Regions from separate parts of the Streptomyces sp. NPDC019396 genome, predicted to be linked through region 1. Evidence: riboswitches for the same ligand, from Rfam matches in the RefSeq annotation. Region 1 holds a riboswitch; each other region holds the start of a gene.
The links. Region 1 has a riboswitch for thiamine pyrophosphate ahead of ABZ532_RS25820 (thiamine ABC transporter substrate-binding protein). Riboswitches for the same ligand answer to the same signal wherever they lie in the genome.

Region 1 (3,269 bases):
GCCGGAGAGAACGGCGAAGACGATCCACGGAGCCATCCCCACGACCGGCTGCTCCAGGAAGCCCGCGAGCCACTTGCCCGCTGCGGAATCGGCCACGGCTGTCATGGGCGCACCCCTCGGGACTACGACGCGCGGAATTCCAGCCTGACCCCGGAGCGACGAATGCGCGACAGCGGTGTTCGACGACCGTGCACAGCGTGCAGCCAGGGCACCGGATTCGATCTGCGACACTGGTACGGCCATGCCTAAGCCCGGAGAACTCACTTTTATCGCGCCCCGCGGAGCCAAGAAGCCCCCGCGGCACCTCGCCGACCTCTCGCCCGCCGAGCGCAAGGAAGCGGTGGCTGCGATCGGCGAGAAGCCGTTTCGCGCCAAGCAGCTGTCGCAGCACTACTTCGCGCGGTACGCGCACGACCCCGGCCAGTGGACCGACATCCCCGCCGCGTCGCGGGAGCGGCTCGCGGCGGAGCTGCTGCCGGAGCTGATGTCCGTCGTGCGGCATGTCTCCTGCGACGACGACACCACCCGCAAGACGCTGTGGCGGCTGCATGACGGCACGCTGGTCGAGTCGGTGCTGATGCGCTACCCGGACCGGGTCACCATGTGCATCTCCTCGCAGGCGGGCTGCGGTATGAACTGCCCGTTCTGTGCGACCGGCCAGGCGGGCCTCGACCGCAATCTGTCGACCGCCGAGATCGTGCACCAGATCGTCGACGGTATGCGGGCGCTGCGCGATGGTGAGGTCCCCGGCGGCCCGGCGCGGCTCAGCAACATCGTGTTCATGGGCATGGGCGAGCCGCTCGCCAACTACAACCGGGTCGTGGGAGCCGTCCGCCGGCTCACGGACCCCGAGCCGGACGGCCTCGGGCTCTCGCAGCGGGGCATCACCGTCTCCACCGTCGGGCTCGTCCCGGCCATGCAGCGGTTCGCCGACGAGGGCTTCAAATGCCGGCTCGCCGTCTCCCTGCACGCTCCCGACGACGAGCTGCGCGACACCCTCGTGCCGGTGAACACCCGCTGGAAGGTGCGGGAGGTGCTGGACGCCGCCTGGGAGTACGCCGAGAAGTCGGGCCGCCGTATCTCCATCGAGTACGCCCTCATCCGCGACATCAACGACCAGGCATGGCGTGGAGACCTCCTGGGACGGCTGCTCAAGGGTAAGCGGGTGCATGTCAACCTGATCCCGCTGAATCCCACGCCGGGTTCCAAGTGGACGGCCTCCCGTCCCGAGGACGAGAAGGCGTTCGTCGAGGCGATCGCCGCTCATGGGGTGCCGGTCACCGTGCGCGACACCCGGGGGCAGGAGATCGACGGGGCCTGCGGTCAGCTCGCAGCATCCGAGCGCTGAGCCTTGGGCCGGGCCTCCAGGGGGCCCATGTACGCTGGGCCCCGAACATTCACATATTCCGACAGGGGAGCGCCACAGCGCTGAGAGTGCGGTGATCGTCAGACCGCAGACCCTCTGAACCTCGCCCGGGTCATTCCGGGTAGGAAGTTCGGACGAGACTCAAGCTGTTGCGCCCTGCCCGGCTCCGGATCCCCGGGATCCGCCGACGTGGCAGGGCCGCGTCTCTTCCTGGTCACTCCAGGAGGAAGCTCAGTGAGCACCACCAAGAAGATCACGGTCGCGGCCCTGGTCGCGGCCCTCGGCGCCGGCACGCTCACGGCCTGCGGCGGGGAGTCCGAGGACAGCGGTTCAGGGGCATCCAAGACCGTGACGCTCGTCAGCCATGATTCCTTCGCCGCCACCCCGGCGGTGCTCAAGGAGTTCACCCGGCAGACCGGCTACACGGTCAAGGTGCTGAAGAGCGGCGACGCCGTCGAGGCCCTCAACAAGGAGATCCTCACCAAGGGATCCCCTCAGGGCGACGTGTTCTTCGGCGTCGACAACACCACCCTGTCGCGGGCCCTCGACAACGGCGTCTTCACGCCGTACGAGGCCAAGGGCCTGGACCGTGTCCCCGAGGACCGGCAGCTCGACAAGGACGAGCACCGGGTCACGCCCGTCGACACCGGCGACATCTGCGTCAACTACGACAAGAAGTACTTCGCCGACAAGAAGCTGGCCCCGCCGCAGACCTTCGACGATCTGGCGAAGCCCGCCTACAAGAACCTCCTCGTGGTCGAGAACGCCGAACGCTCGTCGCCGGGCCTCGGCTTCCTGCTCGGCACCGCCGCCACGTACGGGGACAAGGACTGGCCGGACTACTGGGCCAAGCTCAAGGCCAACGGGGTCAAGGTCGTCGACAGCTGGGAGCTCGCCTACAACCAGGAGTTCTCCGGTTCCGCAGGCGGCAAGAAGGCCAAGGGCGACCGGCCGCTCGTCGTCTCGTACGCCTCCAGCCCGCCGGTCGAGGTGCTCTACTCCGAGCCGCAGCCCAAGGAGGCGCCCACCGGAGTCGCCACCGGCACCTGCTTCCGCCAGACCGAGGCCGCGGGTCTGCTCAAGGGGGCGAAGAACGAGGCCGGGGGCAAGGCCCTGCTGGACTTCCTGATCAGCAAGAAGTTCCAGGAGGACATGCCGCTCAACATGTTCGTCAACCCGGTCGTGAACGACGCCAAACTGCCCGCGCTCTTCACGCAGTTCGGTGCCGTGGTCGACAAGCCGGAGACCATGGCACCCCAGAAGATCGCCGACAACCGCGACCAGTGGATCCAGTCGTGGTCCTCACTCGTCCTGAAGTAGACGAGCTCCCCAGGACACCCGAGTCGCCCGGGCCGCCCGGGACGCGAGGGGGGGACGCGGCGCGGCTCGCCCTGATGGCGGTGCCCGTCGCGTTCTTCGCGGTCTTCTTCGCGTACCCGGTGGCCGGGATCGTCGGCCGCGGGCTCCGACCGGACGGCGTCTGGCGTTTCGGCCACATCGGCGAGGTGCTGAGCCGACCGGACATCCTGGACGTCCTCTGGTTCACCCTGTGGCAGGCGCTGGCCTCCACCGGCCTCACCCTGCTGTTGGCACTGCCCGGCGCCTACGTCTTCGCCCGCTTCGACTTCCCGGGCAGACAACTGCTGCGCGCGGTCGTCACCGTGCCGTTCGTGCTGCCGACCGTGGTGGTCGGTACCGCCTTCCTGGCGCTGCTGGGGCGCGGCGGGCTGCTCGACGAGCTGTGGGGCGTGCGCCTCGACACCACCGTGTGGGCGATCCTCCTCGCGCATGTCTTCTTCAACTACGCCGTGGTCGTACGGACCGTGGGGGGACTGTGGTCGCAGCTCGACCCGCGCCAGGAAGAGGCCGCGCGGGTGCTGGGCGCCGGACGGTTCGCCGCCTG
Region 2 (3,269 bases), on a different contig from region 1:
CCCGCACATCGAGCAGAAGTGCGCGGTCTTCGCCGGCTCCGCGGGCAGCGTCTCGTCGTGGAACTCCCGGGCCGTGTCCGGGTCGAGGGCCAGATTGAACTGGTCCTCCCAGCGGAACTCGAAGCGGGCGTCGGACAGTGCGTCGTCCCACTCCTGCGCGCCCGGGTGGCCCTTGGCGAGGTCGGCGGCATGGGCGGCGATCTTGTAGGTGATGACGCCGGTCTTGACGTCGTCCCGGTTGGGGAGGCCCAGGTGCTCCTTGGGGGTGACGTAGCAGAGCATGGCCGTGCCCCACCAGGCGATCATCGCAGCGCCGATGCCCGAGGTGATGTGGTCGTAAGCGGGTGCCACGTCCGTCGTCAGCGGACCCAGGGTGTAGAACGGCGCCTCTTCGCAGATCTCCTGCTGGAGGTCGATGTTCTCCTTGATCTTGTGCATCGGGACATGCCCCGGGCCCTCGATCATGGTCTGGACGTGGTGCCGCTTGGCGATCTGGTTGAGCTCACCGAGCGTCCTCAACTCGGCGAACTGCGCCTCGTCGTTGGCATCCGCGATCGAGCCGGGCCGCAGGCCGTCGCCGAGCGAGTACGTCACGTCGTACGCGGCGAGGATCTCGCAGAGCTCCTCGAAGTTCTCGTACAGGAACGACTCCTTGTGGTGCGCGAGGCACCAGGCCGCCATGATCGAGCCGCCGCGCGAGACGATGCCGGTCTTGCGGCGCGCGGTCAGCGGCACGTACCGCAGCAGCACTCCCGCGTGGACCGTCATGTAGTCGACGCCCTGCTCGGCCTGCTCGATCACGGTGTCCTTGTAGATCTCCCAGGTCAGCTCCTCGGCCCTGCCGTCGACCTTTTCCAGCGCCTGGTAGAGCGGCACGGTGCCGATCGGCACGGGGGAGTTGCGCAGCACCCACTCGCGGGTGGTGTGGATGTTGCGGCCGGTGGAGAGGTCCATGACCGTGTCGGCGCCCCAGCGGGTCGCCCACGTCATCTTCTCCACCTCCTCCTCGATGGAGGAGGTCACGGCGGAGTTGCCGATGTTGGCGTTGACCTTCACCAGGAACCGCTTGCCGATGATCATCGGCTCGATCTCCGGGTGGTTGACGTTCGCCGGCAGCACGGCACGTCCGGCGGCGATCTCCTCGCGTACGACCTCGGGGGAGACGTTCTCCCGGATCGCCACGTACTCCATCTCCGGCGTGATCTCGCCACGGCGGGCGTAGGCGAGCTGGGTCACCGCCTGCCCGCCGCGGCCACGGCGGGGCTGGCGCGGGCGACCGGGGAAGACGGCGTCGAGGTTGCGCAGCCCGCCGCGCGGCGAGGTGTGCTTGATCCCGTCGTCCTCGGGGCGGACGGGGCGTCCTGCGTACTCCTCGGTGTCCCCGCGCGCGATGATCCAGTTCTCGCGCAACGGCGGCAGACCACGGCGGACATCGGTCTCGGTGTGTGGGTCGGTGTACGGTCCGGACGTGTCGTACAGGGTCACGTCCTTGCCATTGGTGAGGTGCACCTGACGGACCGGCACGCGGATATCGGAGCGGGAGCCCTCGATGTATCCCTTGTGCCAGCCGATGGACCTCCCGCTCCCGTTTTCGCCCTCGTTCGGGCCGGGGGCGGGCATGCGTGTGTCCTGAACGGTCATCGTGACCTACTCCCTACGCCGGCATTACCCGGTAACAGGTTCGGCGGTCGGCGCAGCTGCTCAGCGCCCTCTCAGCCCGGTGCTCCGAGCTCCCGCGTGTGCAAAGGTGTCACCACGCTAGCGCCCCGTCTGGCGTGCTGAACAGTGGGCCCCCTCCAGGGTTGGGATGATCGGGCGGTGACTTCCTCGCCGCAGCCCCACGATCCCGACGACGAGCCGCCCGGCGTCCACGGCCCTGCGCATGCCCCCGCCCACGGGCACGCGCACAGCCATGCGCACGGCCCCGCCGCGCCCGTCTCCCGTCATCTGCGGCGGGTCATCGCCGCGGTGGTTATCCCCTTCGCCGCCGCCGTCGCGATGGGTCTGGTCGTCCTGTGGCCGGGCGGTACGCCGGAGCACGAACGCACCGGTGTCGGCTTCGACCGGCAGACCGAGCAGGGCCGCGTCGTGAAGGTCGAGCGGGTCGACTGCGGGGACGTGAACGCCGCACAGGTCCCGCCGACGGGGGACACCACCACCCCAGAGGGGCGTGAGTCGGCCGACTCGCGGCAGGGCACCTGCGGAAAGGCCACCGTCGAGGTCACGACCGGCAAGGACAAGGGCCGCACGTTCATCGAGGTCGTGCAGCCCGACGCATCTCGGCAACTACGCGCCGACCAGGGCGTGGTGGTGGCGTACGCGCCCGACGCGCCGCGCGATCTCCAGTATTCGGTCACCGATGTGGACCGGGGAGTCCCGATGGCGCTGCTCGCCGGGCTGTTCGCGCTCGCCGTCGTTCTGGTGGGACGGCTGCGCGGGGTGATGGCGCTGATCGCGCTGGCCGCAAGCTTCGCGGTGCTCACCCTGTTCATCCTGCCCGCGATCCTGCAGGGCTCCAATCCGCTGGCCGTGGCGGTGGTCGGGGCGAGCGCGATCATGTTGATCGCGCTCTATATGTGCCACGGTATCTCCGCCCGAACCTCGGTGGCGGTGCTGGGCACCCTGATCTCGCTGCTGCTGATCGGGCTGCTCGGCTCGCTGTTCATCGGCTGGGCGGTGCTCGGTGGGAACACGGACGACAACACCGGCCTGATCCACGGCCTCTACCCGGAGATCGACATGTCCGGCCTGCTGCTCGCGGGCGTGATCATCGGTTCGCTGGGTGTGCTGGACGATGTGACGGTGACCCAGACCTCGGCGGTGTGGGAACTGCACCAGGCGGATCCCACGATGGGTCCGCGCAGGCTGTACCAGTCAGCGATCAGGATCGGCCGGGACCATATCGCCTCGGTGGTCAACACACTCGTACTCGCTTACGCGGGCGCGTCACTGCCCTTGCTGCTGCTCTTCTCGATCGCGCAGTCCAGCGTGGGGACCGTCGCCAACAGCGAGCTGGTGGCCGAGGAGATCGTACGCACGCTGGTGGGGTCGATCGGCCTGGTCGCCTCGGTGCCGCTGACCACCGCGCTGGCCGCCCTGGTCGTCTCCGCCGACCGCTCGGGGGCCACCACCGGAGCAGCACCGGCGCGCGGCGGGAGGGGCCGCAGGCGCCGCGTCTGACGGCGGCCGCGTCCTCAGCCGGCGTTCTCCTCAGCGAGGATGCGCCCGAGCGTCTCCTCCAGATGCTCCTCGAAGTCGCCGAGCCTGTG
Region 3 (3,269 bases), on a different contig from region 1:
ATTTCCGCGATGTCCGGCAGGTGGAGCCAGGCGGGGACGAGAGCATCGATCTTTGCGTCAATCTCGGTCACAGGACAAGCCTGCCATCCCGCACTGACAGCCGGTAGCCGGGCCCTATGCGACTGCCGCCTTCAGAGGGACCCCGGGATCCCCCGCACGGGCGGGGTCCAGGCGGGCGCCCGCCTCGATGAGGCGGCGGCCCTGGGTCACGTCACGGGGCCTGCCGACCGCCAGGACCGCGGCCAGTGCGCCGTCTTTCAGCCACAGCACGGACCAGCCGGAATCCGCCGCGGGGTCACCCCGCCGAATGAGTGTCCCGGCGCCCTCGTGGTGGCCCGCGTACTGCACGAAGCGGCCGAACTGCTCGGACCAGAAGTACGGCACCGGGTCATAGGTCAGCGGCGGCTCGCCCTCAGCGCCGTGCAGCGCCCGCAGCACATTGGCTGCGACCGCGCGCGGGCCCTGGAGGGCGTTGTCCCAGTGGTGCACGAGGAGCCGTCCGCCGTAGCGCCGTGAGGGGAAGGAGGCGCAGTCGCCCACCGCGTACACGTCCGGCAGCGTGGTGTGCAGCTGAGCGTCGGCGGTGATCGATCCGTCCGGCCCGAGGCCGATGCCCGAGCCGGCGAGCCAGCCGGTCGCCGGACGCGCGCCGATGCCCACGACGACGGCGCCTGCCGTCAGCCGCCGGACCTCCCCGCCCCCGGCCTCTGCGCCCTCGGCGATGACGACCGCCCCGGGCTCGACGGCGGCGACACGTGCGTCCGTGAGGAGGGCGGCTCCGCTCTCGGCGTACCAGTCGGCCATCGGCCCGGTCACCTCGGCGGGCAGGGCACCCGCGAGGGGCCGGTCGGCCGCCTCCACCACGGTGACCGCGCAGCCGGCCTGGCGCGCGGCGGTGGCGAACTCCGCTCCGATCCAGCCCGCGCCGACCACCACGATGTCGTGCTGCCGCTCCAGCACGGGGCGCAGCCGCCGTGCGTCGTCGAGGGTGCGCAGCAGATGGACGCCCTGGACGCCTTCGGTGCCGGGCAGGGTGAGGGGCTCGGCGCCGGTGGCGATCACCAGGGTGTCGTACGGGACGGGGCCCGCCTCGGTGTCGAGCTCATGAGCGTCCGGGCGCAGCCCGGTGACCTCGCGGCCCAGCCGGAGGTCGATGTCGAGCGCGTCGAAGTCGACGTCGAGTGCGGAGCCCTCTGCGGTGCCGAGCAGCACGGCCTTGGAGAGCGGAGGCCGGTCATAGGGCTGGTGCGGCTCGGCGCCGATCAGAGTGAGGCCGCCGGTGTAGCCCTGTTCGCGCAGGGCCACCGCGGTCTGCACCCCGGCCATCCCGGCCCCGGCGATGACGACTCGACGCTGCGTGGTGTGCTCGTTCACCAGGCCAGCCTAATCATCTGACGAGCCGTCAGGAAGCTTGGCGGTCGGCCGGAGTCCCGGCCGGGAGCTCTTCGACGACGCTGGTGCCCCTGCCGTCCCGGGACTCCCACTCCCAAGTCTCCTCAAGGCGCACCCGCCCGTCCGGGAGTTGGACCACCGTGGAGACGCAGTGCCCGGATGCCGTCGTTCCGTCCCGCTTGAGCTGGACATAGCGGAAGTCCAGCCGGTCGCCGTCCCGGGTGCCGACGAGGCGCCCGCGGACCACGTCCCCGCCCTCGTACTCGGCCCACACCTGGCCGTCCCGCTCGTGGTAGGCGAACCGGGTCCGAATGCCCACCTGGCCCGGGGCCTGGTCCGCCACAGGGGCGAGGACGAGTCCGTCGAGCGAGCGGGTCACGGTGCGGGCTCCCTTACTGCGAGTTGATGACCGGAGTTAGGCTGACCACCGTACTGCTACTCGCGGGAGCCCGGCCGCACCGGGCTGAGAGGGAGGCTGAGGCGGCCTCCGACCGTACGAACCTGATCCGGGTCATGCCGGCGAAGGGAGGGTCCGGATGCCCGTGCATCCACGGACGTCCGCCGACGTCCTTGTCGTCGGGGGCGGAATCATCGGCCTGGTCACGGCCTGGCGGTCGGCGCAGCGCGGACTGCGTACGGCGCTCGCCGACCCCGATCCGGGCGGCGGGGCCGCACAGGTCGCTGCCGGCATGCTGGCAGCCGTCACCGAGCTGCACTACGGCGAGGAGACGCTCCTCGGCCTCAATCTCGCCTCCGCCCGGCGCTATCCGGACTTCGTCGCGGAGCTTGAGGAGGCGAGCGGCCAGGACACCGGTTACCGGGCCTGCGGGACGCTCGCGGTCGCGCTGGACGCGGACGACCGGGCTCATCTGCGCGAGCTGCACGCGCTCCAGCGCCGCTGCGGGCTGGAGTCGGTGTGGCTCACCGGACGCGAGTGCCGCCGGCTCGAACCGATGCTCGCCCCGGGCGTCAGAGGCGGACTGCGGGTCGACGGTGATCATCAGATCGACCCGCGGCGGCTGGCGAGTGCGCTGGTGGTGGCCTGCGAGCGGGCGGGGGTGGTCTTCCACCGCACATGGGCGGCCGGACTCACGGTCGAGGGCGACCGCGCCACCGGGGCGGTGCTCGGCCCGCCCGGGGCTCCCACCGCCGACGGCCCCGGAGCTGCCCATGAGGTGGTCGCGGATCAGGTGGTGCTGGCCGCGGGCAGTCTCAGCGGCCGGCTGGCCGGTGTGCCCGACGAGGTCCTGCCTCCGGTGCGGCCGGTGAAGGGGCAGGTGCTGCGGCTGACGGTGCCGGGTCCGCGCGCCCCGTTCCTGTCGCGGACGGTACGGGCCGTGGTGCGGGGCAGCCAGGTGTACCTGGTGCCCCGTGAGAACGGCGAGCTGGTCGTGGGCGCCACGAGCGAGGAGCTGGGCTGGGACACCACGGTCACGGCGGGCGGGGTGTACGAGCTGCTGCGCGACGCCCATGAGCTGGTGCCGGGCATCACCGAACTGCCGCTCACCGAGACCCGTGCGGGCCTGCGGCCCGGCTCGCCGGACAACGCGCCGCTGCTCGGACCTACGGAGCTGCCCGGGCTGCTGCTCGCCACCGGGCACTACCGCAACGGTGTACTGCTGACCCCGGTGACCGGCGACGCCCTGGCCGACGCCCTGGTCACGGGGGAACTGCCGGAAGAGGCCCGCCCCTTCGCTCCTCATCGCTTCTCTCCCGCACGCCAGGAGGCGTCCGTATGAGCACGACCGTGAATCCGACCGTCTCCGTCAACGGGGAGCCGCGGGAAATCGCGGCGGGTACGAGCCTCGGCACGCTGGTCGCGACACTGACCGCGGCTCGCTCCGGCGTCGCGGCCGCGGTGAACGAGTCGGTCGTCC

Region 2: another riboswitch for thiamine pyrophosphate. It lies ahead of thiC (phosphomethylpyrimidine synthase ThiC); the one in region 1 lies ahead of ABZ532_RS25820 (thiamine ABC transporter substrate-binding protein).
Region 3: another riboswitch for thiamine pyrophosphate. It lies ahead of thiO (glycine oxidase ThiO); the one in region 1 lies ahead of ABZ532_RS25820 (thiamine ABC transporter substrate-binding protein).

Annotation. Positions count from the first base shown of each region.
Region 1 covers NZ_JBEYBS010000026.1:10,100-13,368, reverse strand. The annotation lists gene ABZ532_RS25830 (hypothetical protein) at 1-105, opposite strand, end outside; gene rlmN (23S rRNA (adenine(2503)-C(2))-methyltransferase RlmN) at 242-1,348, shown strand; TPP riboswitch at 1,402-1,512, shown strand; gene ABZ532_RS25820 (thiamine ABC transporter substrate-binding protein) at 1,601-2,686, shown strand; gene ABZ532_RS25815 (iron ABC transporter permease) at 2,761-3,269, shown strand, end outside.
Region 2 covers NZ_JBEYBS010000007.1:210,959-214,227, forward strand. The annotation lists gene thiC (phosphomethylpyrimidine synthase ThiC) at 1-1,641, opposite strand, end outside; TPP riboswitch at 1,635-1,747, opposite strand; gene ABZ532_RS10855 (YibE/F family protein) at 1,819-3,180, shown strand; gene ABZ532_RS10860 (SsgA family sporulation/cell division regulator) at 3,195-3,269, opposite strand, start outside.
Region 3 covers NZ_JBEYBS010000001.1:338,214-341,482, forward strand. The annotation lists gene ABZ532_RS01545 (Rv2175c family DNA-binding protein) at 1-71, opposite strand, end outside; gene ABZ532_RS01550 (FAD-dependent oxidoreductase) at 115-1,374, opposite strand; gene ABZ532_RS01555 (hypothetical protein) at 1,403-1,771, opposite strand; TPP riboswitch at 1,824-1,937, shown strand; gene thiO (glycine oxidase ThiO) at 1,929-3,131, shown strand; gene thiS (sulfur carrier protein ThiS) at 3,128-3,269, shown strand, end outside.